One region of the Lactobacillus isalae genome, then DNA from elsewhere that is predicted to be linked to it. Evidence: a T-box and tRNA genes for the amino acid it is inferred to sense, from the RefSeq annotation. Region 1 holds a T-box; the other holds one or more tRNA genes.
The links. The T-box of region 1 lies ahead of QM512_RS04850 (valine--tRNA ligase). A T-box ahead of a tRNA ligase gene usually reads a tRNA of that ligase, here a tRNA-Val.

Region 1 (14,879 bases):
TTTATAAAAAAGAAGGTAAGATGATAAAACCATTAATTGATGGCGGTGGTCAAGAAAAGGGTTTGCGCTCAAGTACAGAAAACTTGCCTGCAATTGCAGCAACAGCCAAAGCAATGCGACTCTACTTATCAGATGAAAAGAAGAATGCTGAAAAAGAGTTAGCAGTTAAAAAGAAAATTGTTTCCTATCTTGATGGAAAGCCTGGAATTCACATTTTTTCTCCAATAAACGATAACTTTATTCCTAGTGTTTTATGTTTTTCTTTAGAAGGTATTCGAGGAGAAACTTTGGTTCATACACTTGAATCAAAGGATATTTATGTTTCAACTACTAGTGCATGTTCTTCAAGAAGTGGTGTCGAAAGTGGAACATTAAATGCAATGAAAATAGAAGATGATTTAGCTACCGGTGCAATTAGATTGAGTTTTGATCCAAGTAATACAATAGAAGAAGCTGAGCAATTTATTTCAGTTTTTGATAAAATATATACGCACTTCGCTGAAATTAATCATTTGAAATAAGGTGAAAATATGCAATATACAGAAGTAATGGTTCGTTACGGTGAATTATCCACTAAAGGAAAAAATCGTAAAGATTTTATTGGAAGACTAGCAGGGAATGTAACTAGAGCCTTGCAAGATTTTCCAGAAATTGAAATACATCCTAAGCATGATCGGATGCATATTGTCTTAAATGGTGCTCCATTTGATAAAATTGATCAACGCTTAAAGCTTGTGTTTGGTATTCAAACTTATTCACCAACTATCAAAGTTGAAAAAAATCTTGATGCCATTAAGAAAGCATCGCTTGAATTAATGCAAGCAACTTTTAAAGATGGAATGACTTTTAAAGTTAATACTAGACGTAGTGATCATGACTTTGAATATGATACAAATCAATTAAACACTATGATTGGTGACTACTTATTTGATAATATGGATAATTTAAAGGTTAAGATGAAAAAGCCTGACTTGGTCTTGAGAATTGAAGTTCGTCAAGATGCAATCTATATTTCAAATCAACTCCTTCATGGTGCAGGTGGAATGCCAGTTGGTACAGCAGGAAGAGCTGTAATGATGCTTTCAGGTGGAATTGATTCTCCCGTAGCTTCTTATTTAGCAATGAAGCGTGGAGTTGAAATTGATATGGTTCACTTCTTTAGTCCTCCATACACTACTGAAAAGGCGCTTGCTAAAGCAAAGGAACTTACTGGAATTTTAGCTAATTATTCAGGAAAGATTAACTTTATTGCGGTACCTTTTACTGAGATTCAGGAACAGATTAAGGAAAAGTTGCCAGAAGGTTATTTGATGACAATCCAGCGTCGTTTTATGCTTCAATTAGCAGATCGCATTCGTGCCATGCGTGGCGGTTTGGCAATTTTTAACGGTGAGTCAGTTGGACAAGTAGCTTCTCAAACACTGGAATCAATGGTTGCAATTAACGATGTAACTTCTACACCTGTGCTCCGTCCAGTGGCTACCATGGATAAAACTGAAATCATTAAGCTGGCTGAACAAATTGGTACGTTTGATCTTTCTATTGAACCATTTGAAGATTGTTGTACAATTTTCGCGCCACCTCGTCCAAAGACTAAGCCTAAGCTAGACGAAGCTCGTAAGTTAGAGGGTAGACTTGATGCTGAAGGAATGATCCAACGCGCAATTGATGGAATGGAGATTACACCAATTTATCCAAATCAAAAATTCTTGGATGACAAGGCTCAAGAAGACGCAGATTTATTGTAAAAAAGTGCTAGCAAAAAGCTAGCGCTTTTTATTTTAGAAAGATATAGCAGATGAGAATTGATAAGTATTTAGCCAATATGAATGTTGGCTCGCGGAAACAAGTTCATACTCTTATTAAAAATAAAGTAGTGACTGTTAATGGTGAACTAGTAACAACGCCGAAGCAACAAGTTGAAGAAGATGATCAAGTGGTAGTTTCAGGTGAAAAGATTAGCTATCAGCAATATCATTATTTCTTATTAAATAAACCTAAAGGTGTAATTTCTGCCACAGAAGACAGGAGTCAGCAAACTGTTATTTCATTATTAGATGATAAGGATCGCTATCAAGGAATTGCTCCTGTGGGTAGGTTAGATAAGGATACGACCGGCTTGCTCCTTTTAACAAATGATGGTGCGTTAGCTCATGAATTATTAGCGCCTAATAAACACGTTGCCAAAATATATCGTGCAAAAATAGCAGGTATAGCTGATGAAAAAACAGTAAAAACTTTTGCCAGTGGAATGATCTTAGGGGATGGTACCAAGTTAAAACCAGCAAAGTTAAAGATCTTAAAACAAGATAGAGCCCAAGATTTATCAGAGATTGAGATTGAAATACAAGAAGGTAAGTATCATCAAATCAAGCGTATGTTTAGGGCTGTCGGGATGAAGGTAATAGAATTAGACCGGCTTTCAATGGGAAAATTGCGTTTGCCGGCTGATTTAAAACGTGGAAAATACAAAGAAATAGATCGAAAAGAAATTAAGTAAGGAAAGGTTTATGAAAAAAGTTATTTTTGTTTTCTTCATTTTGGTTTTTCCTTTTACTTGTGGTTTTTTAAATATCGCGCATCGCGGAGATAATGAAGGTGGGAAGTTTGCAGAACATAGCTGGGTTGCTTATGATCGAGCACTTTGTGTGCAAGCTAATTATTTAGAGCTTGATTTACAAAAAACATCAGATAATGTCTTAGTAGTAAGTCATGATGAGAATTTAAGTAGAGTATTCGGTATCGATAAAACTATTAGTGATAGTTCTTATCAAGATCTCCTGAGGTATAAAAACCAAAATGGTGAATCTATTCATAGTCTTGAAGAAGTATTTAAACGTTATCGCAATTCAAAAGTGAGGTTTATGATTGAGCCTAAGGGAGATAGTGAAAAGGATATTAAGCTTTTACTTGATTTAATTAAGCAATATCATCTAGAGAATCGTGTTTTATTAGAGTCATTTTCTAAAGCTATTCTGATTAATGCTTTAAAACTTGATCACCAAATTCCTACAGCTCAATTGTCTGGTGATTTTAAAATATCGCCTTTAACGCAATCTTATGCGAATAATTTTTATTCAAAAAAAGCTGCAAATTACTTAAATGATACGGGGAAAGATTATTTGCTCTGGGGCGTTAATTCGAAAGAAAAGATGCAGCAATATTTACAAGGCGGGGAAGTATCAGGCATCTTAACTGATTATCCAGTTAAACTAGCTCAAATTTTGCATAAAAATAATATTTTTAAAATAAAATATGTCGATATTTCTTTCCCTAGTGAATCAATTTCTGGGCAGATGGATTTAAAAAATGGAAATTCATTTTATGTAGATCAGGTAAAAATGAAAAATAATCAACTTTTTTATCATGTAAAACCTGGTATTTGGGTTAGCTATGATAAATTTAAAAATTATGATGGCTTTGCTCCAAAATTGCGTCAAGGCAAAATCAAATTGCAGCAAGCAGCATTGATTTATACAGATCCTTCCTTTGAAAAATGCTCTGGCAGGAAACTACCTAAGAATAGTAGCTGGAATTATTTTGCAGAGAAAAAAGTGCAGGGAAAAATTGCCTATAATTTAGGTGGATCTCAATGGATAAAACAGTAAATTTTTTATTGCTAGCTTAAATGAAAAATGATAAACTTATAATCAACATATAGGGAGTAACCGGCATAAGGTGTACTTACGGCGTCAGAACGAAAATAATTTTTCCGCTGTAAGTTTAAATGGTGAGACTATTGGCTAAACGTTTTTTGTTCAGACAATGGTCTCTTTTTTTATGCCAAAGTCTGGTTTTTCCATTAGATGGAGGGTTTAAGTGAAAGCATACTATCGTGAAGGTAAAGAAGAGCTTCTAAAAGAATTAGGAGCAAATGAAAAGCAGGGCTTGACTAATAAGGCCGCTCAAGAAAAATTAGCTCAAGTGGGACCTAATGCCTTAGTGGAAGGTAAGAAAAAAGGCATCTTAGAAGTCTTTTTAGAACAATTCAAAGACTTAATGGTCATTATCTTGATCGTTGCCGCTATAATTTCCGCATTTACCGGTAATTTAGAAAGTACAGCAGTAATCATTGTTGTTTTGATTTTGAATGCAATTTTAGGAACTGTGCAACATGTTAAGGCTGAAAAATCATTAGAAGCTTTAAAATCACTATCAGCGCCTGTTGCTAAAGTTTTAAGGAGTGGCAAGAAGCAGGAAATTGCTGCAAAAGATGTTGTCCCAGGCGATATTCTTTTACTTGAGGCAGGAGACTTGGTTACTGCTGACGGTAGAATTTTAGATAACTTTTCATTACAGGTAAATGAAAGCTCGTTAACTGGTGAATCAACAAATATTGATAAGCTTGATACGACCTTTGATAAGGAAGTTCCCTTAGCAGACCGAGTAAATATGGTTTATTCTAGTTCGCTTGTAACATATGGACGGGCAAATGTTTTGGTTACAGCAACTGGAATGGACACTGAAATTGGTAAAATTGCTACTTTAATGAATGAAACTAAGGAGCGTAGAACGCCCCTTCAAGTTTCACTTGATCAATTTTCTTCTCGTTTGGCAACCGCAATTTTGATTTTTTGTGCCTTGATCTTAGGATTACAAATGTGGCGCGGACAACCTTTACTAGATGCTCTGTTATTTGCAGTGGCTTTAGCGGTTGCTGCTATTCCAGAAGCTTTAAGTTCGATTGTTACAATTGTGCAAGCTATGGGAACACAAAAAATGGCAAGGGAACATGCCATTATCAAAAATTTAGCAGCTGTTGAATCCTTGGGTTCGGTTTCTGTAATATGTTCTGATAAAACTGGAACTTTGACTCAAAATAAGATGACTGTTGAAGATATTTATATCGGTGGTAAGATTCTTAAACCTGAAGAACTTGATTTAAGTAATCAATTACATCGTTATTTACTATATGATGTAGTTCTAAATAATGATGCTAGCTTTTCAGATGGTAAGAAGATTGGTGACCCAACAGAATCAGCTTTGCTTGAAATGTATCGCAAGGTTCCGGGAATTGATCTTGGAGATGGAAAGTTAGGATTATCAGAAAGTGAATTGAGAAATCACTTAGATCGTTTGGAAGAAGTACCTTTTGATTCTGATCGAAAGTTGATGAGTACAAAGCACCTGATACATACTGTTCCTACAATTTTCGTTAAAGGGGCAATCGATGTTTTACTTAAGCGTTGTATAAATATTCGTTTTGGGGATGAAGTACGGCCAATCACTGAGCAGGATCGAAAAGAGATCTTAGCACAAAATAATCATTTTTCTGAAAATGGCTTAAGAGTCTTAGCATTTGCTTACAAAGAAAGCGATGAAGAATTATCTACAGATACTGAAAAAGATTTGACTTTCATTGGTTTGGTTTCAGAAATGGATCCACCAAGAAAGGAAAGTGTTGCAGCCGTTGCCCGTGCAAAAGAAGCTGGTATTAGAACAGTGATGATTACGGGTGACCATAAAGTGACTGCAGTAGCAATTGCTAAAAAGATTGGTATCTTTACAGATGGAGACTTGGCATTAACTGGCTTAGAATTAGATGCCCTAAGCGATGAAGAATTAGATCAACAAATCGAAAAAGTTGCAGTATATGCTCGTGTTTCTCCAGAAAATAAGATCAGAATTGTTAATGCATGGCAAAGAAAGAACCACATTGTATCAATGACTGGGGACGGTGTTAACGATGCACCGGCTCTTAAAAAAGCTGATGTTGGGGTTGCCATGGGAATTACTGGTACTGAGGTGTCAAAAGATGCCGCAAGTATGATCTTAACTGACGATAACTTTGCTACGATCATCAAGGCTGTAGCTAATGGTAGAACTGTTTATGAAAATATCAAGAATGCGATTGGCTACTTATTATCAGGTAACTTGTCAGCGATTATTACAGTTCTTTTTGCTTCAATTGCGGGATTGCCAGTGCCATTTGTTGCAGTACAACTTTTATTCATTAACTTGGTTACTGACTCTCTTCCAGCTTTAGCAATCGGAATGGAGCCAGGAAATCCTGATATTTTGAAGCGTAAACCGCGAGATCCTAAAGCTAGCTTATTAGATAAACCATTTGTTACTCAAATAAGTACGCAAGGCTTTTTGATTTCATTGAGTGTTATTGCTGCATTCTTAATTGGTTTAAAAGACAGTCCTGCAATTGCATGTACTATGGCCTTTTCAACTTTAACATTTGCACGTTTACTTCATGGCTTTAATTGTCGTTCACAGCGTAGTATTTTTAAGATTGGATTTAAAAATAATTGGTACAGTTTGGCAGCTTTTGCATTAGGCACTGCACTTTTAGCCTTAATTCTCTTTGTACCAGCACTTCATGGATTATTTGCCGTTCAGCCATTAAGCGGACAAGAAGTTTGGCTGATTGTGGTTTTAGCAATTATTCCAACCATTTTAATCCAATTAGTAAAAGTAATTAGAGAAAATAGAGCTTAATTCTCACCTTTTATCTTGTTTTCTTTCATGCTATAATCATAAACAAAGCAAGAATCAAGAGGAGTAAATTCGCATTACAGAGAAAAGTCAGTATGCTGAGAGACTTAAGAATTTTACGAGTAGCTTGATTAGCTGATTAATTGAACTTTAGTAGGTTAATCCGGACACTTCAGCGCCGTTATCGCTTATAAGAGAGATATACATTTGTATATCTAACGTAGGTGGTACCGCGGAAAATTTCGTCCTAGACAATATAAGTTGTCTAGGACTTTTTTATTGGAGGAATTTTAATGACAGATTTAGCACCTAAATATAATCCTAATGAGGTTGAAAAGGGGAGATATCAAGAGTGGCTTGATGAAGATCTTTTTAAGCCATCTGGCGATAAAAAAGCTCATCCTTATTCAATTGTTATTCCACCACCAAACGTAACTGGTAAGTTGCACTTGGGACATGCTTGGGATACAGCAATTCAAGATACATTAATTCGTTTCAAACGAATGGAAGGCTATGATACTCTTTACCTTCCTGGTATGGATCATGCTGGTATTGCAACTCAAGCTAAAGTTGAAGCAAAATTGCGCAAGCAAGGTAAAGATCGTCACCAAATGGGGCGTGAAGCTTTTGTTAAGCAAGTTTGGGACTGGAAAGATGAATATGCAAATATCATCAAGGGCCAATGGGCTAAAATGGGATTATCTCTTGATTATTCAAGAGAAAGATTTACCCTTGATAAAGGTCTATCCAAAGCAGTTAGAAAAGTTTTCGTTCAATTATATAACGAAGGACTAATCTACCGCGGTGAATACATTATTAACTGGGATCCAGAATTACAAACAGCTCTTAGTGATATAGAAGTTATTCACAAAGATGACAAGGGTGCATTTTACCATGTGAAATATCCATTTGCAGATGGATCAGGCTTTGTTGAAATTGCAACTACACGTCCTGAAACTATGTTTGGTGATACTGCTGTTGCTGTTGCACCAGGGGATGAACGCTACAAGGATATTGTGGGTAAAGAATTAGTACTTCCACTTGTTGGCCGTCATATTCCAATTATTGAAGACCAACATGTAGATCCAGAATTTGGTACTGGTTTAGTTAAAATTACACCAGCGCACGATCCTAACGACTTCCAAGTAGGTAACCGTCACAATCTTGAAAGAATTAATGTAATGAATGATGACGGAACTATGAACGAAGAAGCTGGTAAGTATGCTGGTATGGATCGTTTTGAAGCTCGTGAAGCTTTAGTAAAGGACTTAAAAGAAGAGGGCTACTTAATTAAAGTAGAGCCAATCGTCCACTCAGTTGGTCACTCAGAACGTTCAGGCGTTCAAGTAGAGCCAAGACTTTCTAAGCAATGGTTTGTTAAGATGAAGCCACTTGCAGAAGAAGTTCTTAAGAATCAAAAGACTGACGGCAAAGTTAACTTTGTTCCAGAGCGATTTGAAGGAACTTTGAACCACTGGATGGAAGACGTTCATGACTGGGTAATTTCTCGTCAATTATGGTGGGGTCACCGTATTCCAGCTTGGTATAATAAGAAGACTGGTGAAACTTATGTTGGTGAAGAAGCACCTAAGGATATTGAAAACTGGGAACAAGATCCAGATGTTTTAGATACTTGGTTCTCAAGTGCTCTTTGGCCATTTTCAACATTAGGTTGGCCAGATACAGATAATCCTGACTTTAAACGTTACTTCCCAACTAATACTTTAGTTACTGGTTACGACATTATTTTCTTCTGGGTATCAAGAATGATCTTCCAAGGTCTTCACTTTACTAAGAAGCGTCCATTTAAGGATGTCGTTTTGCATGGTTTAATGCGTGACGAACAAGGACGTAAGATGAGTAAGTCACTTGGCAATGGTGTTGATCCGATGGATGTTGTTGATAAGTATGGTGCTGATGCTTTACGTTGGTTCCTATTAAACGGTACTGCTCCTGGTCAAGATACTCGTTATGATCCAAAGAAGTTAGCTGCAGCCTGGAACTTCATCAACAAGATTTGGAATGCAAGTCGTTTTGTAATTATGAACTTGCCAGCTGATGCTCAACCAGCTCATATGCCAGATACTACTAAATTTGATTTAGCAGATAGCTGGATTTTTGATAGATTAAATCACACTGTATCAGAAGTTACCCGTTTGTTTGATGAATACAAATTCGGTGAAGCTGGTCGTGAACTTTACAATTTCATTTGGAATGACTTTTGTGACTGGTATATTGAAATTTCTAAGGTTGCTTTAAATGGCGACGATGAAGAATTAAAGGCAAGAAAACAAGAAAATCTAATTTGGATTCTTGATCAAATCTTACGTTTAATGCACCCAATTATGCCATTTGTTACTGAAAAGTTATGGCTTTCAATGCCTCATGAAGGTAAATCAATTATGACTGCTAAATATCCTGAAACTCATGAAGAGTTTGAAAACAAGCAAGCAGATAATGATATGGCCTTCTTAATTGAAGTTATTAAAGCTGTACGTAATATTCGAATGGAAGTTAATGCTCCTATGTCTTCACAAATTGATATTATGATTCAATTAGACGATGAAGCAAATAAACATATTTTAGATGACAATGCTGAATATGTAGAAAACTTCTTACATCCTAAAGATTTACAAGTTTCAGCTGATATTGAAGCACCGAAACTTGCTAAGACTGCTGTGATTCCGGGCGCTCAAATTTTTGTCCCATTGACTGAATTAGTTAATGTTGATGATGAAATTAAGAAGATGGAAAAAGAAGAAAAGCGTCTTGAAGAAGAAGTACAAAGAGCTGAAAAGAAACTTTCAAACCAAGGCTTTGTTGCTCATGCTCCTGAAGCTGTTGTAAATAAAGAAAAAGAAAAGAAGGCTGACTACGAAAGTCAACTTGCTGGTGTTCGTGAACGAATGAAAGAATTAAAGGAAAGTAAATAGAAGTGAGATTTACTAATGTTGACCAAGTAATTAAAAGAATATATTCATTGCCAAAGCTCCATCCTAAGAATGATCTAAGCTATATCAAAAGGATTTTAAGAGAGTTAAATAATCCCCAAGATAGTGTTAAGACTATTCATGTTACCGGGACGAATGGTAAAGGGTCGACATCCTATTATTTGAGTAGTTTATTGCAAAAGGCCGGTCAAAAGACTGGCCTTTTTGTGTCTCCTTATATTTATGAATTTAATGAAAGAATTCAATTAAATGGTGAGAATATAAGTGATGCCGATCTGATTAGTCAGGCTAATGAAATCGAACTTGCAATTGATACTCTTAGAAAAGATGATCCTAACTTTTCTCTAGTGACATTTGAATATGAAGTAGCTCTGGCTTTTCAATTTTTTGCTCAGAAGAAATGCGACTATGCAGTAATCGAAGTTGGAATTGGTGGAGAGCATGATAAGACTAATGTAATTATTCCTGAAGTCAGTGTGATTACAACTATTGGCCTTGACCATGAAAAAATAATTGGACCTACTTTAACAGATATTGCTAGAGAAAAAAGTGGCATAATTAAAGAGAATCGGCCTGTTGTACTAGGGAATATCCCAAAAGATGTTTTAAAGATCTTGCTCGATAAAGCTCGTGGTAAAAATTCAAAGTCCTTTTTATTGGGGAGAGATTTTCGAATTGAAGTATCTAAAAATGCGATTAAATATCGAGATTCAGAGAATTGTTATCAATTTTTGCTGCGTCCATTAGTAGAAGCCTATGATATTGGGGTAGCAGTTCAAGCGATTCAGCTTTTGAATTTGAGCTTAAGCAAGCAAATGATCGAAGAGGCAATTAATGAAACTCATATTCCCGGCAGATATGATGTAGTTCAAACTAAGCCTGAAATAATTGTTGATGGAGCACATAATTTACAAGCAATGACAAATTTACTTCAAATAGTTCGAAAAAAGAATAAAGGCCAGTTATATGTACTTCTTGGGATGATGAAAGACAAGGACTTGGGTTTGATTACAGAATTATTCAAGGATGAAAAGGTTACTTTAACGCGAATAAATTATCCTAGAGCGGCTAAGCTAGAAGATTTTCCTAAAGAAGCTCAAGAAAAATATAATTATGAGGAAAATTTTGAACTAGCATACAATAATTTAAAGAATAGATTGAAGCCAGATGATATGCTGTTAGTGACAGGGTCTTTTTATTTAGTTGGTGCAGTTTTGGCTAACTGCAAAAGAGGTAAAAATGAAAATTAAAGATATCACTGAACCAATTGAAGGCGTCATTTTTGATATGGATGGGTTACTTGTTAACTCAGAAAAGTTGTATTGGGATGCTAATATTGTTGCAGCCAAAGAAGCAAACTTGGATATACCTGACGACAGCTATTTGAAACTAGTTGGCTCCTCAGTTAAAGAAATGGAAGAGTTTTATCATCGACATTTTAAAACTAAAGCGGATCGAGATAAGTTTATTAAAAGAACTGATGAATTGGTTTGGAAATGGACTGATGAAGGAAAACTAAAACTTCAACCTGGTGTGCTAGAGGCGTTACAACTATTTAAGAAAAGGCAGGTTAAATTAGCAATTGCATCAAGTAATTACGATGAAGTAGTTGCCCATAATTTGGATGTTTTAAAAATAAAAGATTATTTTGATTTTTATCTAAGTTATAAAGACGTTGAGGCAGGAAAAATTAAAGCAAAACCTGCACCAGATATTTATTTGCTAGCGGCAAAAAAGATGCAACTTCCGGCAGATAATCTATTAGTATTTGAAGATTCAAGTACCGGTGTTGCGGCTGCAAGTGCTGCGGGTTTAAAATGCGTAATGGTTCCAGACTTAAAGCAAGCAACAGATTTAGATAAAAAGAATGCGACATTAATTTGTAAAGATTTTTATACTTTTATTGAAAAAATTGAGTAGTTTTTTCGTAATAAATATCAAAGGAGTAATTGATATTTATGAAAAAAGAAGAACTATTGCAAACTGATGTTGATTTAGTAAAGAAATTAGCTAAATCGTTAGATAGAAAGAATATTGCTACGTTTGATAGCTTGTTTGAGCTATTAAATCAAGTGGGAATAAAGAGTTTTAAAGAATTATGGCAGTACGCAGCTAGTCCTGAATGTGATGATGAAACGGCTATTCTATTGCAGCTGATATTAGAGCGAATAAAGAGCGTTAATAGCAAGAAGATAGAAAGTTTTTATTCTAGCTCACAAGTGGGATGCTATATAGCTGATAAGTTGTGTGGCCGCAAGCAAGAAGAGTTGTATGGTATTTATCTTGATTCTAAAAATAAAATTATTGCTGAAAAACTAATTTTTCAAGGAACGGTAAACAGAGCGGTAGCCCATCCTAGAGATATCTTTCGCTGGGCCGTAATCTATAATAGTACTGCTTTTTTTATTGCGCATAATCATCCAAGCGGAGACGAGCAACCTTCGCAGCATGATTTACGTTTTACTAAAAAACTAGTAGAAGCAAGTAAATGCATGGGAATTGATTTTCTAGATCATTTTATTGTGACTGATAACACTTACTTAAGTTTTCGAGAGATGGAACTTCTTTAAGTCTTCCTTAAGTATGGGCAAAATTCCTTAAAGCAAATTTTTACATTAGAGTTTCTATGCTATAATATCTAAGACTAAATAAAGATACGATTTAGGCTAAAATAATTAAAGAGATAAATTTAAGGAGAGATTTTGCGTGTTTGGATTAGGATCTAAAAATATTGGGATTGATTTGGGAACTGCCAACACACTCGTTTATATTGAAGGTAAGGGTATTGTTTTACGTGAACCTTCTGTTGTTGCTAAGAACACTCAAACGGGTGAAGTTATTGCCGTCGGTTCAGAAGCCAAAGAAATGATTGGTAGAACTCCTGGCTCAATTGTTGCTATTCGTCCAATGAAAGATGGAGTAATTGCCGATTACGATACAACTGCTGCAATGCTTAAATACTTCATGGAAAAGACAGTTGGTAACTCAAAGCCTGCAGCTATGATCTGTGTGCCTTCTGGTGTAACTGAAGTTGAAAAGAGAGCCGTAATTGATGCAGCTAGAGTTGCTGGTGCACGTGAAGCATATGTTATTGAAGAACCATTTGCAGCAGCTATTGGTGCTGGTCTTCCTGTTATGGATCCAACAGGTTCAATGGTTGTTGATATTGGTGGTGGTACTACTGACGTTGCAACTATTTCATTAGGTGGTATTGTTTCATCTCGTTCTACTAGAATGGCTGGAGATAAGTTTAACAGTGCTATCGCAACTTACATTCATCAAAATTACAATTTATTAATTGGTGAAAGAACTGCTGAAACTATTAAGATTCAAATTGCTTCTGCTTCAGTTGAAAAGGCAAAAGAAATTGAATCTATGAATATTCGTGGTCGTGACCTAGTAACAGGATTACCAAAATCAATTGATATTAATGCTGAAGATGTTGCAAAAGCTATTCAAGAAGTAGTTCAAAATATTATTGTAGCAATTAAAGAAACTTTGGAAGAGACATCTCCAGAAATTGCTGCTGATGTTATCGATCATGGTATTGTGTTAACTGGTGGTGGAGCTCTATTAAAGAACTTGCCAGAAGTTATTTCTGATGCTACTAAAGTTCCAGTCTTTATTGCTCAAGATCCACTTGATTGTGTTGCAATTGGTACCGGTGAATCTCTCAAAAATATTGAAGTTATGCGTAAGAGACGTTAATTTAGAGACCGGCGTGAAAGCCGGTCTTTTTTATTAACTTGTAAATTAGGAAGATAGTAGTAGATGAAAAAATTTCTCAAAAACAAAAAGTTATTGACGATTTTTGTGCTAGTTATTTTAGTTTTAAGTATGTTATCTATTTCCGTTCGCTTACGTAATAAGAGAGAATCACCTTTCTTAGTTCAAAAAATTGGTAATGATACAGTTTCTATTGTTACTAGGGTAGTTAACTGGCCAATAAATTTAGTTTCTAATGGCGTTGCCAACGTTGAGGACTTGTTTAATGCTCAAGCTGAAAATGATCACTTGAAAAAGCAAATTGATAACTTGGCTCAAACTAAAGCTCGTAATAGTTCACTTGAATCTGAAAATACGCAATTAAAGCAGGCGTTAGAATTAAAGAAAACCCTAACTGACTATACTATTATTAACGGTTCGGTAATTTCACGTGCTGCAGATACTTGGTCTGATTTATTAATCATCGATCAAGGATCAAGAGCGGGTGTCAGAAAAAACATGCCGGTTATGTCAGGTAAAGGGGTTATCGGACGTGTAGTAGAAGTAAACAGTACTACCTCTAAAGTTGAATTGATTACTACAACTGATAAATCAACAAATAAGTTTGCTGTTGAAGCAGATGCAGACAATGGTAAAAAGGTTCATGGGGTAATATCTGTTACTAGCAATAATCAATTGGCATTTACTCAAGTTGTTGATGGTCAAAAGTTAAAAAAGGGTACGCGTGTTTATACTAGTGGTATGGGTGGTTTATCACCAAAAGGATTATTAGTAGGTACAGTTAAGAAAACAACGCGTGATACGTTTGGACTATCTGATGTTGTTGAAATTCAACCTGCAGGAAATCTTAATGATCCATCTGTTGTGTCTGTAATTAAAAGAAAGGTTGAAGAGTAATGGCAGAATTACGTCGATGGTATGTTGCCATTGCCTTATTTATGGCACTAATTTTAGATGGAGTATTAGCCTTTAATTTACAGACTTTTATTTTTCATCAAAGTTTTTCTGGAAGCTGTTGGTTAACAGTTATTGGAATTACTTTAATAGCATTATGTGATGATAAAAATGACGCGAATATCTGGCTTTGTTTGGGATTAGGAGTAATAGCAGATCTTTACTATTTAGGAATAATTGGAATCTATACTGTTGCTTTTCCTTTGATTTGCTTTCTTCTTCAACAAAGCGCTAGATTTTTACCAGAGGTATTTTGGTTTCGCTTATTAATTTGTTTAGTTACTTATTTCTGTGTAAGTGTTTATGTTTTCTTGATGTTGAACTTAGTAGGTTTAATTCAATTATCTTTTGCTAGTTTTTCACGCAGTATTTTATCTAATTTATTGTGGTGCTTGATTTTAGTCTTATGTACTTATTGGTTCTGGGTAAAACTTGCAGAAGAGTATCCATTTTTGAAAAAAGAATATTATTTTTAAACCAAAAAAGGAGTCGCGATATCGCGACTCCTTTTAACATGCAAAATATTTTAAAACTGAAAGACACCAGTTCCAATTAGAGCAGTAGCTACTACACCAAGAAGGGTAATAACTGCCATGAACCAGGCCATAACAATAGTTAATTTTTGAAATCCAGATTTTTTCTTACGTTTTCTCATGTGTCCCTCCTAAATTAATAATTCTAGTGTACCATGATTTTAATTATAATTTTATATTTAATTGAAATAGTTTAAAATAAACTTATTGGAGGTCTTTCATGAATTTTTTGCTTATCTTTTTGATTCCATTATGTGGAATTGTGGTTGCT
Region 2 (14,879 bases), 400 kb from region 1:
TTTTTGACTGTTTTTATTATCGATAATACATTTTTCTTTGGACATAAAAATACCTCCATATAGCATAGTTTAGCACCTTATAAGGGTAGAAAGATAAGAAAATGCAATAAAAGAAAAAAAGTTTAAATTAGGGGTTGCATCATCGGAATGTTTTTAGTAATATAGTTATTGCTGATGCGGAGAGTAACACAAAGCAAAGCGTCAAAAAAGTTTTTGAAAAAACTTCTTGACATCACTTTCCAAGTCAGGTATGATTAATAAGTACGTTAAAAACGTATGACCCGTTGGTCAAGTGGTTAAGACACCGCCCTTTCACGGCGGTAACATGAGTTCAAATCTCGTACGGGTCATTACCATATTTAAAGATGGTATATCGGAGGATTACCCAAGTCCGGCTGAAGGGAACGGTCTTGAAAACCGTCAGGCGGGTTCTGCCCGCGCGTGGGTCCGAATCCCACATCCTCCTTAATCATCGCGGGATGGAGCAGTCTGGTAGCTCGTCGGGCTCATAACCCGAAGGTCACAGGTTCAAATCCTGTTCCCGCAATATGGTCCCTTAGTGTAGTGGTTATCACGCCTCCCTGTCACGGAGGAGATCACCGGTCCGAATCCGGTAGGGACCGTAAATGGCTCGATAGCTCAGTTGGTAGAGCAAAGGATTGAAGCTCCTTGTGTCGGCGGTTCGATTCCGTCTCGCGCCATTCTGGAGGCCTAGCGAAGTGGCTAAACGCGGCGGTCTGTAAAACCGCTCTCTCTGAGTTCGGTGGTTCGAATCCACTGGCCTCCATTTAAATAGGGATATCGTATAAAGGTAGTACATCGGTCTCCAAAACCGCTAGTGTGGGTTCAATTCCTACTATCCCTGTTTTTAATATTATGGCGGAATTGGTGAAGTGGTTAACACACCGGTTTGTGGATCCGGCATGCGTGGGTTCGATCCCCACATTCCGCCCTAACATTGGGATATAGCCAAGCGGTAAGGCAATGGACTTTGACTTCATCATGCGTTGGTTCGAATCCAACTATCCCAATTTGTTAATGATCAGAGGTTGGCGGTGTAGCCAAGTGGTAAGGCACGGGTCTGCAAAACCCTAATCATCGGTTCAAATCCGATCACCGCCTTCGCCTGAATTTCCTGATTAATTTCATTTATGGCGGTGTGGCGGAATTGGCAGACGCGTCAGACTCAAAATCTGGTGTCCCCTGGGACGTATCGGTTCGACCCCGATCACCGCTATTTATTCAGACATTCTGGCAAAAAGACGTGAGTTAATTCTCACGTCTTTTTTTTATCCAAAATTGCAACTCCTTTCTACTAACTTTATAATGTTCTTTAATGGAGGTATTTTACATGAATATTGGGTTATTTACCGATACATATTTCCCTCAGCTTTCTGGGGTGGCCACTTCAATTCAAACTTTGAAGAATGCTCTTGAGAAAGACGGACATTCAGTTTTTATTTTTACTACGACTGATCCTCACTTAGGCAAGGGAACTATTGAGCCAAATATTTTTCGAGTTAGCAGCGTGCCTTTTGTTTCCTTTACTGATAGAAGAATTCCAGTTCGTGGGCTTTTTCAAGCAACCAAGATTGCTAAAGAAGTGAAACTAGATATTGTACATACTCAAACTGAATTTGGGATGGGCATGATAGGAAAATATGTTGCGCATTCGTTAGATATTCCCGCTATTCATACTTACCATACTATGTATGAAGACTATCTACATTATGTATTGAATGGCCATTTGTTAAAGCCGTATCATGTTAAACAAATTACTAAGGCTTATCTTCACAAAATGGATGGTGTCGTTGCCCCAAGTGAACGTGTTAAAGAAACATTAACACGTTATGGGGTTACAATTCCAATGAGAGTAATTCCGACTGGTGTTGATTTAACTGCTATTAATGAAAATCCGCGTCGTGATGTTCGGAAAGAATTAGGGCTTAGCTCAGAGGATAAAGTTATCCTTACCTTGAGTCGAGTTGCGGCCGAAAAAAAGATAGATCAGATTTTAGATGTATTACCTGAAATTTTAGAAAAAGAACCTAATGTGAAATTTGTTATTGCAGGTGACGGTCCAGATATGCAGCCATTAAAAGATCAGGTTGCAAGACTATCATTAGAAGACTGTGTAACTTTTGCAGGTAGTGTGGAGCATAGTGATGTAGGAAACTACTATCGAATGGCTGATTTATTTGTATCTGCAAGTGATACTGAAACACAAGGATTGACTTATATAGAAGCATTAGCTGCGGGAACAAAGAGTGTTGTATACAGTACCGACTATACGGAGCATGTTTTTGATAATAAAGAATTGGGGAGTACTTTCACTACTAAAAGTGAAATGAAAAATGAAATTATTGATTATTTAAATGAAAATCAATTTACTATCCCTGATGATATAAAGGAAAAGAAGCTAATTGATGTATCGGCTGCTACTTTTGCACATAAAATAGAAGATTTTTATCAAGATGCTATTAAAAATAAACAAAAAACTGAGGTAAATTATGATTAGAATTAATATGTTTTCCCAGGCTGATTCGGTTCAGGGACAAGGAGTGGGATCAGCGTATAAAGAGTTAGTTCGTTTACTTAGAACACGATTAGTAGATGATTTCTATGTAACTATTAATAAATATGGAACAAGTGATTTAACTCATTACCATACAATAAATCCCACTTACTTTGCTAATAGTTTTTTACCTAGTCGCGGTAGAAAAATTGGCTACGTTCATTTTTTACCAGAAACTTTAGAAGGTTCAGTTAAGTTACCTGAACCAGCAAAAAGTATCTTTTATAAATATGTGATTGATTTTTATAAGAGAATGGATCAGATAGTAGTAGTTAATCCTATTTTTATTGATAAATTGGTAAAGTATGGAATTAATAAGGATAAGGTAAAATATATTCCTAATTTTGTGGCTAAAAGCGAATTTTATGAGCAAAGTCAGGTGCAGAAAAACGCCTTTAGAAATAAGCTAAATATTCCTTTAGATAAATTTGTAATTGTCGGGGATGGACAAGTTCAAGAAAGAAAAGGTGTGGATGATTTTGCTAAATTAGCAAAAGCCAATCCAGATATTCAGTTTATTTGGGCCGGTGGTTTTTCATTTGGCAAAATGACTGATGGATATGCTCATTTTAAGAAACTGATTGATAATCCACCAAAAAATTTGAAATTTACTGGGATTGTTCCTCGTGAAGAGCTAGTTAGTTACTTAAATATTGCCGATTTGTTTTTACTACCATCTTTTGATGAGTTGTTCCCAATGTCTGTTTTAGAAGCTTTTTCATGCAATACACCTGTTTTATTGCGTGATTTAGAACTGTACCAGGCCATTATTGATGGATACTACATGAAAGGTAAAAATTTTGACGAGCTGAATTCTCAAATTAAATCTTTAGTATCAAATCCGGAAAAATTAAAAAAATACCGCAGTTTATCTGCTAAAGCTAGTCAAGAATATTCAGAAGATCATTTAGCTCAGATCTGGCATGATTTTTATATGGAACAGTACGAAATTGGTAGAAAGTTAGGACAAATTAAATAATGAACAAAAAACATTTTATAGGAATGCTGATTGTTCTTTTAATTAGTGGTTTTGTTATTTGGCAAGAACTAAAAAAGACACCGATTAAAGCCTTATGGGGGGCAAGTAAAAAGTTAAATATAAGCTTTTTGCTATTAGTTTTATTAGTGATGATTTTGTCTTATGTGTGTGAGGCCGCTATTATATGGATTTTAGAGCACAGAAAAGGGAAACCCCACCGCTCTGCATGGTCTTTTTTTAGAATTCCAATTATTCAAGCACTTTTTAATGCTATAACTCCCTTGTCTACTGGAGGACAACCCTCACAATTAGTAGCCATGATTCAAATGGGAATAGAAGGTGGCCGTGCTACGTCTATTTTGCTAATGAAATTTATAATTTATCAAATCTGTGTGTTGTTTGCCTATGTTTCAACAATTATTTTTGGCTTTCATATGGTAGTAACCAAATTTTCTGGCTTAGCGCTATTTATTCTAATTGGTTTTATACTTCATGTAAGTTCTATCATATTCCTCCTAGCAATTATGTTTGCCTATAATTGGACAAAAAATGCTACTAATTGGATCATGGATTTATTAGAAAAAATTATGAATAAAAACACTGTTGAAAAATGGCGTAAAAATACTATGGAAAAAATTGAAACCTTTTATGCAGAAGGCCAGAACTTAAAACGTGAAAAGAAAAAATTAATTGGTGCAAGTATTCTTACTATTGGTCAATTGCTGTGTTTCTATTCAATTCCATATTTGATTTTACTAGCTTTAAATCTAACTCCTTCTTGGTTGGAAGTTACGCAAATGAATATTATGATTATAATGTTTATGGCAATTGTTCCAATTCCAGGTGCATCTGGCGGTGCGGAATTTAGTTTTCAAACGCTATTTTCTACTTTTATCCATTCAAATATTCTATTAACATTAGGGATGTTTTTGTGGCGCTTTACCACTTACTTTTTTGGAATGATTCTAGGAATATTCGGTTGGCTATTTAAGCCTAAGAAAGTAAAAAGTCATTAAAATTCCTTAAATTTACTATTTTAATTTATCAAAACTATTTTTTAGTAGTAATATCATGAAAGAACAAAGTTGAGGAGGACTTAAATGGGACGCCTAAAAGCATCATATAATTGGTTAACTAAAACTAAGTTAGGCTTTTTCACTGTAGTTGTTGTATTTTTTTGGATAAAAACATACTTAACTTATATAACTAAGTTTAATTTGGGTGTAGTTGGATCCATGCAAAAGTTTTTGCTGTTGATCAATCCACTGCCCACAGCTATTTTATTAATTGGAATTGGATTATTTTTTAAAGGTAGGAAATCCTACTGGATTATGGTCATAATTGATTTTCTTTTATCTCTTTGGCTATTTTCCAATATTTTGTATTATCGAGAATTTTCTGATTTCTTATCTACCTCTATCATTAAAACATCAGGTTCTACTTCTGATAATTTAGGAAAAAGTATTGCTGGAATTACAAAAGGTACTGATTTCCTAGTATTTTTGGATGTAGTCATTATTGTGCTGCTAATAGCTTTTAAAGTCTTTAAAATTGATATTCGACGTCTAAAGCTGAAAGTATCGCTTTTAATTGAAGGTTTGGCAGTAGTACTAATTGGTACTAACTTGACTATGGCTCAAAAGGATCGCTCTGGCTTATTAACTAGAACTTTTGATAATAACTACATTGTTAAGTATTTAGGCTTGAATGCTTTTGCTGTATATGATGGCGTGAAGACAGCACAAAATAATGCAATCATGGCAAAAGCGAACCATAGTGATTTAAAGACTGTTCAGTCTTACATCAAGAAAAATTATATTGCTCCAAATCCTGAATATTATGGTGTAGCAAAAAATAAAAATGTATTGGTTATTCACCTAGAGAGTTTCCAACAATTTTTAATTGACTACAAGTGGCAAGGAAAAGAAGTTACTCCTAATTTAAATAAGTTGTATCACGCAAATGATACGATTAGTTTTGACAATTTCTTTAATCAAGTAGGTCAAGGTAAAACTTCAGATGCTGAGATGATGCTAGAAAACTCTATTTTTGGCTTGCAATCAGGTTCAGCAATGTCAAGTTATGGAACTTCTAATACATTTGAAAGTGCACCAGCTATTTTAGGGCAAAAGAGCGGTTATACTAGTGCAGTAATGCATGGTGGTGCAGGTTCATTCTGGAATCGCGATAATGCATATAAGTCTTTTGGCTATGATTATTTTATGCCTTTATCTTATTACCAAAATAAAAAGGGCTATTATTTAGGATACGGAATTAAAGATAAACTATTTTTTGATCAATCTATTAAATATATAGAACACTTACCGCAACCATTTTATTTAAAGATGATTACTGTAACTAATCACTACCCATATGATTTAGACAAGAAGAATCAATCAATAGATAAAACTGATACTGGCGATAAGACTGTAGACGGATATGTCCAGACTGCTCATTATCTTGATGAAGCAATTGGGGAATTGATGAGCTACTTAAAGAAATCTGGATTAGAGAAAAATACATTAATTATGCTTTACGGTGACCACTATGGAATTTCTGGGAACCACCATAAAGCATCCGCTCAGTTGCTAAACAAAGATAGTTTTAATAACTTTGATAATCTTCAATTTCAGCGTGTACCATTAATGTTCCATATGCCAGGCCTTAAGGGTGGTATTAATCATACATATGGTGGCGAAATTGATGTGCGACCAACTCTATTTAACCTTTTAGGAATTAATGATCAAAATATGATTCAGTTTGGACATAGCCTTTTATCTAAGAATGCGCCACAAATTGTTGCTCAAAGAAACGGAGACTTTATTACTCCTAAATATAGTAAGGTAGAAGGAAGCTATTACTATACTCAATCAGGGAAACGTATAACGCATCCAAGTAAAAAAGTAAAAAGCCAATTAGCGTCGATTTCTAATACGGTGACAACAGAACTGTCATTATCAGATCGTGTAATAACAGGGAATCTTCTGCGCTTCTATAAGCCAGATGGCTTTGAATACGTAAAGAGAAAGAATTACTCTTATAAGAAATCTGATTCGCTAAAGCGGTTAAGAAAAGCAGAAAAGAAGAGCAAGAATAGTGTCTGGTATCAGAATGGCAAGAAAACAACGCAAAATGATTTTAAGACTGATGCTCCGGAACTAAAGAAGTAGTTAGAAACTGTGTTAAGTGATTATGCTTAACACAGTTTTTTTAATATCCGAATTTTAGTTTTGAATCTTTCTTTCAAATTCAATAGCAAAATCATAGAAATCATACAATTGGATTAAAGATATAATTAATATTCGTGATTCACAATTTTGTTAAAAACCGTGTTGACGAAAAGGAAAAAAGTCTGTAAAGTAATACATGCTGTTTGAGGCAAGAGCAAAAAGAGCCAATAAAAAGGTTAAAAAAGATCTTGTCAAAGCAGGGAAAAGATGATAATATTATAAAGCTGTCATTTGAGAGAGATGAGAAAGATTAAAAAGTTCTTGTCAAAGATCAAAAGACATGATATAATATAAAAGTTGTCACATGACAACGGTAGTACCTTGAAAACTGAACAAAGTTTCGCTGAAAGTGTGCGGGATAAATAAAAATCCCAAACAAAAGCGAAGTCAATTCGCAAGCAATAAATTTGAGATAACTCAAAGAAAGTTTTAGAGCTAAACGATAAAAAGCTCATTTTCAAAAAGGAAAATGAGAGTTTGATCCTGGCTCAGGACGAACGCTGGCGGCGTGCCTAATACATGCAAGTCGAGCGAGCTTGCCTAGATGATTTTAGTGCTTGCACTAAATGAAACTAGATACAAGCGAGCGGCGGACGGGTGAGTAACACGTGGGTAACCTGCCCAAGAGACTGGGATAACACCTGGAAACAGATGCTAATACCGGATAACAACACTAGACGCATGTCTAGAGTTTGAAAGATGGTTCTGCTATCACTCTTGGATGGACCTGCGGTGCATTAGCTAGTTGGTAAGGTAACGGCTTACCAAGGCAATGATGCATAGCCGAGTTGAGAGACTGATCGGCCACATTGGGACTGAGACACGGCCCAAACTCCTACGGGAGGCAGCAGTAGGGAATCTTCCACAATGGACGCAAGTCTGATGGAGCAACGCCGCGTGAGTGAAGAAGGGTTTCGGCTCGTAAAGCTCTGTTGGTAGTGAAGAAAGATAGAGGTAGTAACTGGCCTTTATTTGACGGTAATTACTTAGAAAGTCACGGCTAACTACGTGCCAGCAGCCGCGGTAATACGTAGGTGGCAAGCGTTGTCCGGATTTATTGGGCGTAAAGCGAGTGCAGGCGGTTCAATAAGTCTGATGTGAAAGCCTTCGGCTCAACCGGAGAATTGCATCAGAAACTGTTGAACTTGAGTGCAGAAGAGGAGAGTGGAACTCCATGTGTAGCGGTGGAATGCGTAGATATATGGAAGAACACCAGTGGCGAAGGCGGCTCTCTGGTCTGCAACTGACGCTGAGGCTCGAAAGCATGGGTAGCGAACAGGATTAGATACCCTGGTAGTCCATGCCGTAAACGATGAGTGCTAAGTGTTGGGAGGTTTCCGCCTCTCAGTGCTGCAGCTAACGCATTAAGCACTCCGCCTGGGGAGTACGACCGCAAGGTTGAAACTCAAAGGAATTGACGGGGGCCCGCACAAGCGGTGGAGCATGTGGTTTAATTCGAAGCAACGCGAAGAACCTTACCAGGTCTTGACATCCAGTGCAAACCTAAGAGATTAGGTGTTCCCTTCGGGGACGCTGAGACAGGTGGTGCATGGCTGTCGTCAGCTCGTGTCGTGAGATGTTGGGTTAAGTCCCGCAACGAGCGCAACCCTTGTCATTAGTTGCCATCATTAAGTTGGGCACTCTAATGAGACTGCCGGTGACAAACCGGAGGAAGGTGGGGATGACGTCAAGTCATCATGCCCCTTATGACCTGGGCTACACACGTGCTACAATGGACGGTACAACGAGAAGCGAACCTGCGAAGGCAAGCGGATCTCTTAAAGCCGTTCTCAGTTCGGACTGTAGGCTGCAACTCGCCTACACGAAGCTGGAATCGCTAGTAATCGCGGATCAGCACGCCGCGGTGAATACGTTCCCGGGCCTTGTACACACCGCCCGTCACACCATGAGAGTCTGTAACACCCAAAGCCGGTGGGATAACCTTTATAGGAGTCAGCCGTCTAAGGTAGGACAGATGATTAGGGTGAAGTCGTAACAAGGTAGCCGTAGGAGAACCTGCGGCTGGATCACCTCCTTTCTAAGGAAGGCGAAAGATGATGGAGAGTGCGAGAGCACTAAAGAGAAGTCATCGAGAAAGCCAAGCGGAAGCACACTGAGAAACTTTGTTTAGTTTTGAGGGTAATACCTCAAGAGTTAGTACATTGAAAACTGAATATAATCGAAAGCAAAAAAACCGAGACAATCGAAAAGAACAGATTGAAGAGCGACCGAGAAGAGAGAGAAACTCAACTTGAAAATAGGTCAAGTAGAAAAGGGCGCATGGTGAATGCCTAGGCACTAGAAGCCGATGAAGGACGTGACGAACCACGAAAGGCTTCGGGGAGCAGTAAGTAAGCAATGATCCGGAGATATCCGAATGGGGGAACCCAATACCGCGAGGTATTATCATTAGCTGTTAAGGTTAATGAAGGAAGACGCAGTGAACTGAAACATCTAAGTAGCTGCAGGAAGAGAAAGAAAAATCGATTTCCCAAGTAGCGGCGAGCGAACAGGAAAGAGCCCAAACCAGCTGGCTTGCCAGTTGGGGTTGTAGGACTGCGATGTAGTACTTGAAGCGATAGCAGAATTATCTGGAAAGATAAGCCAGAGAGGGTGAGAGCCCCGTAAGCGAAATTGCGGAGAGACTTAGCAGGATCCTGAGTAGGTCGGGACACGAGGAATCCCGATTGAAACCGCGAGGACCATCTCGCAAGGCTAAATACTAACTAGTGACCGATAGTGAACCAGTACCGTGAGGGAAAGGTGAAAAGAACCCCGGAAGGGGAGTGAAAGAGAACCTGAAACCGTGTGCCTACAAGTAGTCAAAGCACATTAAAGTGTAATGGCGTGCCTTTTGTAGAATGAACCGGCGAGTTACGTTATGGTGCAAGGTTAAGTCAGAAAAGACGGAGCCGGAGCGAAAGCGAGTCTGAATAGGGCGAAAGAGTATCATGACGTAGACCCGAAACCAAGTGACCTACCCATGACCAGGTTGAAGGCGTGGTAAAACACGCTGGAGGACCGAACCCACGTGAGTTAAAAATCGCGGGGATGAGTTGTGGGTAGCGGTGAAATTCCAAACGAACTTGGAGATAGCTGGTTCTCTCCGAAATAGCTTTAGGGCTAGCCTCGTGTGAATGATAATGGAGGTAGAGCGCTGTTTGGACTAGGGGCCCGTCAGGGGTTACTGAATCCAGATAAACTCCGAATGCCAGATATCAATGCACGGGAGTCAGACTGCGAGTGATAAGATCCGTAGTCGAAAGGGAAACAGCCCAGATCACCAGTTAAGGTCCCCAAATCTATGCTAAGTGGAAAAGGATGTGGAGTTGCGTAGACAACTAGGATGTTGGCTTAGAAGCAGCCACCATTTAAAGAGTGCGTAATAGCTCACTAGTCGAGTGACGCTGCGCCGAAAATGTACCGGGGCTAAGCATAGTACCGAAACTGTGGATGCATATATTATATGCGTGGTAGGAGAGCGTTCTAAGTGCGGCGAAGTTAGATCGAGAGGACTAATGGAGCGCTTAGAAGTGAGAATGCCGGTATGAGTAGCGAAAGATAGGTGAGAATCCTATCCGCCGAAAGACTAAGGTTTCCTGGGGCAGGCTCGTCCGCCCAGGGTAAGTCGGGACCTAAGGTAAGGCCGAGAGGCGTAGCCGATGGACAACAGGTAGAGATTCCTGTACTGAAATTGTTCGATATGAGCAAAGGAGGGACGCAGGAGGCTAATGACGCATGTTGCTGGAAATACATGTGCAAGCAGTAAGAAAAAAGATGAGTCAAATGCTTGTCTTTAGATTTCAAGCTGTGACGCGGAGCGAAATAAAAGTAGCGAAGGTCATGATGTCACACTGCCAAGAAAAGCTTCTAGCCAGAGCAATTTTACCCGTACCGCAAACCGACACAGGTAGTCGAGTGGAGAACACTCAGGTGAGCGAGAGAACTCTCGTTAAGGAACTCGGCAAAATGACCCCGTAACTTCGGGAGAAGGGGTGCTGATAGTAAAATATCAGCCGCAGTGAATAGGCCCAAACAACTGTTTATCAAAAACACAGGTATCTGCAAAATCGTAAGATGACGTATAGGTGCTGACACCTGCCCGGTGCTGGAAGGTTAAGAGGAGAGCTTAGCGTAAGCGAAGGTTTGAATTGAAGCCCCAGTAAACGGCGGCCGTAACTATAACGGTCCTAAGGTAGCGAAATTCCTTGTCGGGTAAGTTCCGACCTGCACGAAAGGTGTAATGATTTGGGCACTGTCTCAACGAGAGACTCGGTGAAATTATAATACCCGTGAAGATGCGGGTTACCCGCGACAGGACGGAAAGACCCCATGGAGCTTTACTGTAGCTTGATATTGAGTATTTGTTAAACATGTACAGGATAGGTAGGAGCCAGAGAAAGTAGGACGCTAGTCTTACCGGAGGCAATGTTGGGATACTACCCTTGTTTGATGGATCCTCTAACTCGCAGAGCTGAGCGTTCTGGAGGACAGTGTCAGGTGGGCAGTTTGACTGGGGCGGTCGCCTCCTAAAATGTAACGGAGGCGCCCAAAGGTTCCCTCAGAATGGTTGGAAATCATTCGCAGAGTGTAAAGGTATAAGGGAGCTTGACTGCGAGAGGTACACCTCGAGCAGGGACGAAAGTCGGGCTTAGTGATCTGGTGGTACTGCATGGAAAGGCCATCACTCAACGGATAAAAGCTACCCTGGGGATAACAGGCTTATCTCCCCCAAGAGTTCACATCGACGGGGAGGTTTGGCACCTCGATGTCGGCTCGTCGCATCCTGGGGCTGAAGTCGGTCCCAAGGGTTGGGCTGTTCGCCCATTAAAGCGGCACGCGAGCTGGGTTCAGAACGTCGTGAGACAGTTCGGTCCCTATCCGTCGTGGGCGTAGGAAATTTGAGAGGAGCTGTCCTTAGTACGAGAGGACCGGGATGGACATACCGCTGGTGTACCAGTTGTCTTGCCAAAGGCATCGCTGGGTAGCTATGTATGGAAGGGATAAGCGCTGAAAGCATCTAAGTGCGAAGCCCCCCTCAAGATGAGATTTCCGATGCGCAAGCAGTAAGACACCTTAAAGACGATGAGGTAGATAGGCTAGGAGTGGAAGCATAGTGATATGTGGAGCGGACTAGTACTAATCAGTCGAGCACTTGACCAAAGCTCAAAGGTTTTTAAAGCAAGAGATTATATTCAGTTTTGAGTGTAAAAGCTCAGAAAGAGTACGGTGGCGATGGCAAGAAGGATACACCTGTTCCCATGCCGAACACAGAAGTTAAGCTTCTTAACGCCGAGAGTAGTTGGTGGGAAACTGCCTGCGAGGGTAGGCAGTCGCCGTGCTAATGGAGGATTAGCTCAGCTGGGAGAGCATCTGCCTTACAAGCAGGAGGTCACAGGTTCGAGCCCTGTATCCTCCATTGAGTCGTTAGCTCAGTTGGTAGAGCATCTGACTTTTAATCAGAGGGTCGGCAGTTCGAGCCTGCCACGACTCATTGGCCCAGAAAAACTCAAGCGGGTGTGGCGGAATTGGCAGACGCGCTAGATTTAGGTTCTAGTGTTTTCGGACGTGTGGGTTCAAGTCCCACCACCCGTACCATGCCGATTTAGCTCAGTTGGTAGAGCATCTGTCTTGTAAACAGGGGGTCGAAGGTTCGAGTCCTTTAATCGGCATTAAAATTGAATAAAAAATGCGGAAGTAGTTCAGTGGTAGAACATCACCTTGCCATGGTGGGGGTCGCGGGTTCGAATCCCGTCTTCCGCTTATCATTATCATGCCGGGGTGGCGGAACTGGCAGACGCACGGGACTTAAAATCCCGCGGTTGGTGACAACCGTACCGGTTCGATTCCGGTCCTCGGCATATAATGATGCACCCTTAGCGCAACTGGATAGAGTGTCTGACTACGAATCAGAAGGTTGAAGGTTCAAATCCTTCAGGGTGCACACTTCGGGAAGTGGCTCAGTTTGGTAGAGCACCTGGTTTGGGACCAGGGGGTCGCAGGTTCGAATCCTGTCTTCCCGATTGTAGCTTAATAAAAAGGAAGTTACAGGATGGCGGTGTAGCTCAGCTGGCTAGAGCGTCCGGTTCATACCCGGGAGGTCGAGGGTTCGATCCCCCCCGCCGCTATAGAGGTAAGCTTGGACCTTTAGCTCAGTTGGTTAGAGCAGACGGCTCATAACCGTCGGGTCGTAGGTTCGAGTCCTACAAGGTCCATAGGATCTTGGCTTTTTTTATATAAAAACATCGCGGGATGGAGCAGTCTGGTAGCTCGTCGGGCTCATAACCCGAAGGTCATAGGTTCAAATCCTGTTCCCGCAATATGGTCCCTTGGTGTAGGGGTTATCACGCCTCCCTGTCACGGAGGAGATCACCGGTCCGAATCCGGTAGGGACCGTAATGGCTCGATAGCTCAGTTGGTAGAGCAAAGGATTGAAGCTCCTTGTGTCGGCGGTTCGATTCCGTCTCGCGCCATTAAGGAAGCAAAAAAGTTGCGGGTATAGTTTAGTGGTAAAACGAAAGCCTTCCAAGCTTTAGTCGCGAGTCCGATTCTCGTTACCCGCTTCAAAGGAAAAGGGGCCTATAGCTCAGCTGGTTAGAGCGCACGCCTGATAAGCGTGAGGTCGATGGTTCAAGTCCATTTAGGCCCATTGGAGATTTACTCAAGTGGCTGAAGAGGCGCCCCTGCTAAGGGTGTAGGTCGGTTTATACCGGCGCGAGGGTTCGAATCTCTCAATCTCCGCTTTGCAGATGTGCTTCATTAAAATAATAATGAAGCATTTTATTTTCCTTTGATAAAGTCTGTAAAGTAATACATGCTGTTTGAGGCAAGAGCAAAAAGAGCCAATAAAAAGGTTAAAAAAGATCTTGTCAAAGCAGGGAAAAGATGATAATATTATAAAGCTGTCATTTGAGAGAGATGAGAAAGATTAAAAAGTTCTTGTCAAAGATCAAAAGACATGATATAATATAAAAGTTGTCACATGACAACGGTAGTACCTTGAAAACTGAACAAAGTTTCGCTGAAAGTGTGCGGGATAAATAAAAATCCCAAACAAAAGCGAAGTCAATTCGCAAGCAATAAATTTGAGATAACTCAAAGAAAGTTTTAGAGCTAAACGATAAAAAGCTCATTTTCAAAAAGGAAAATGAGAGTTTGATCCTGGCTCAGGACGAACGCTGGCGGCGTGCCTAATACATGCAAGTCGAGCGAGCTTGCCTAGATGATTTTAGTGCTTGCACTAAATGAAACTAGATACAAGCGAGCGGCGGACGGGTGAGTAACACGTGGGTAACCTGCCCAAGAGACTGGGATAACACCTGGAAACAGATGCTAATACCGGATAACAACACTAGACGCATGTCTAGAGTTTGAAAGATGGTTCTGCTATCACTCTTGGATGGACCTGCGGTGCATTAGCTAGTTGGTAAGGTAACGGCTTACCAAGGCAATGATGCATAGCCGAGTTGAGAGACTGATCGGCCACATTGGGACTGAGACACGGCCCAAACTCCTACGGGAGGCAGCAGTAGGGAATCTTCCACAATGGACGCAAGTCTGATGGAGCAACGCCGCGTGAGTGAAGAAGGGTTTCGGCTCGTAAAGCTCTGTTGGTAGTGAAGAAAGATAGAGGTAGTAACTGGCCTTTATTTGACGGTAATTACTTAGAAAGTCACGGCTAACTACGTGCCAGCAGCCGCGGTAATACGTAGGTGGCAAGCGTTGTCCGGATTTATTGGGCGTAAAGCGAGTGCAGGCGGTTCAATAAGTCTGATGTGAAAGCCTTCGGCTCAACCGGAGAATTGCATCAGAAACTGTTGAACTTGAGTGCAGAAGAGGAGAGTGGAACTCCATGTGTAGCGGTGGAATGCGTAGATATATGGAAGAACACCAGTGGCGAAGGCGGCTCTCTGGTCTGCAACTGACGCTGAGGCTCGAAAGCATGGGTAGCGAACAGGATTAGATACCCTGGTAGTCCATGCCGTAAACGATGAGTGCTAAGTGTTGGGAGGTTTCCGCCTCTCAGTGCTGCAGCTAACGCATTAAGCACTCCGCCTGGGGAGTACGACCGCAAGGTTGAAACTCAAAGGAATTG

Region 2: it encodes a tRNA-Val, which carries the amino acid that the T-box ahead of QM512_RS04850 (valine--tRNA ligase) is inferred to sense. The anticodon was not compared.

What each region holds. Positions count from the first base shown of each region.
Region 1 is NZ_OX443569.1:1,000,191-1,015,069, reverse strand. Features, by position in the region: gene QM512_RS04875 (cysteine desulfurase family protein) at 1-521, shown strand, start outside; gene thiI (tRNA uracil 4-sulfurtransferase ThiI) at 531-1,748, shown strand; gene QM512_RS04865 (pseudouridine synthase) at 1,799-2,500, shown strand; gene QM512_RS04860 (glycerophosphodiester phosphodiesterase) at 2,511-3,608, shown strand; gene QM512_RS04855 (cation-translocating P-type ATPase) at 3,820-6,447, shown strand; T-box leader at 6,489-6,697, shown strand; gene QM512_RS04850 (valine--tRNA ligase) at 6,738-9,377, shown strand; gene QM512_RS04845 (bifunctional folylpolyglutamate synthase/dihydrofolate synthase) at 9,380-10,645, shown strand; gene QM512_RS04840 (HAD family hydrolase) at 10,635-11,315, shown strand; gene QM512_RS04835 (JAB domain-containing protein) at 11,354-11,965, shown strand; gene QM512_RS04830 (rod shape-determining protein) at 12,102-13,103, shown strand; gene mreC (rod shape-determining protein MreC) at 13,167-14,018, shown strand; gene mreD (rod shape-determining protein MreD) at 14,018-14,551, shown strand; gene QM512_RS04815 (DUF4044 domain-containing protein) at 14,602-14,730, opposite strand; gene QM512_RS04810 (DUF3397 domain-containing protein) at 14,829-14,879, shown strand, end outside.
Region 2 is NZ_OX443569.1:1,396,995-1,411,873, reverse strand. Features, by position in the region: gene QM512_RS06940 (hypothetical protein) at 1-45, opposite strand, end outside; tRNA gene QM512_RS06935 (tRNA-Glu) at 279-350, shown strand; tRNA gene QM512_RS06930 (tRNA-Ser) at 376-466, shown strand; tRNA gene QM512_RS06925 (tRNA-Met) at 474-547, shown strand; tRNA gene QM512_RS06920 (tRNA-Asp) at 551-623, shown strand; tRNA gene QM512_RS06915 (tRNA-Phe) at 629-701, shown strand; tRNA gene QM512_RS06910 (tRNA-Tyr) at 706-787, shown strand; tRNA gene QM512_RS06905 (tRNA-Trp) at 795-865, shown strand; tRNA gene QM512_RS06900 (tRNA-His) at 880-952, shown strand; tRNA gene QM512_RS06895 (tRNA-Gln) at 960-1,031, shown strand; tRNA gene QM512_RS06890 (tRNA-Cys) at 1,052-1,122, shown strand; tRNA gene QM512_RS06885 (tRNA-Leu) at 1,154-1,237, shown strand; gene QM512_RS06880 (glycosyltransferase family 4 protein) at 1,352-2,518, shown strand; gene QM512_RS06875 (glycosyltransferase family 4 protein) at 2,511-3,554, shown strand; gene QM512_RS06870 (lysylphosphatidylglycerol synthase transmembrane domain-containing protein) at 3,554-4,570, shown strand; gene QM512_RS06865 (LTA synthase family protein) at 4,655-6,724, shown strand; rRNA gene QM512_RS06860 (16S ribosomal RNA) at 7,250-8,822, shown strand; rRNA gene QM512_RS06855 (23S ribosomal RNA) at 9,045-11,947, shown strand; rRNA gene rrf (5S ribosomal RNA) at 12,010-12,126, shown strand; tRNA gene QM512_RS06845 (tRNA-Val) at 12,131-12,203, shown strand; tRNA gene QM512_RS06840 (tRNA-Lys) at 12,206-12,278, shown strand; tRNA gene QM512_RS06835 (tRNA-Leu) at 12,298-12,382, shown strand; tRNA gene QM512_RS06830 (tRNA-Thr) at 12,384-12,456, shown strand; tRNA gene QM512_RS06825 (tRNA-Gly) at 12,476-12,547, shown strand; tRNA gene QM512_RS06820 (tRNA-Leu) at 12,560-12,645, shown strand; tRNA gene QM512_RS06815 (tRNA-Arg) at 12,655-12,728, shown strand; tRNA gene QM512_RS06810 (tRNA-Pro) at 12,734-12,807, shown strand; tRNA gene QM512_RS06805 (tRNA-Met) at 12,839-12,912, shown strand; tRNA gene QM512_RS06800 (tRNA-Ile) at 12,926-12,999, shown strand; tRNA gene QM512_RS06795 (tRNA-Met) at 13,031-13,104, shown strand; tRNA gene QM512_RS06790 (tRNA-Asp) at 13,108-13,180, shown strand; tRNA gene QM512_RS06785 (tRNA-Phe) at 13,185-13,257, shown strand; tRNA gene QM512_RS06780 (tRNA-Gly) at 13,277-13,347, shown strand; tRNA gene QM512_RS06775 (tRNA-Ile) at 13,360-13,433, shown strand; tRNA gene QM512_RS06770 (tRNA-Ser) at 13,436-13,525, shown strand; rRNA gene QM512_RS06765 (16S ribosomal RNA) at 13,928-14,879, shown strand, end outside.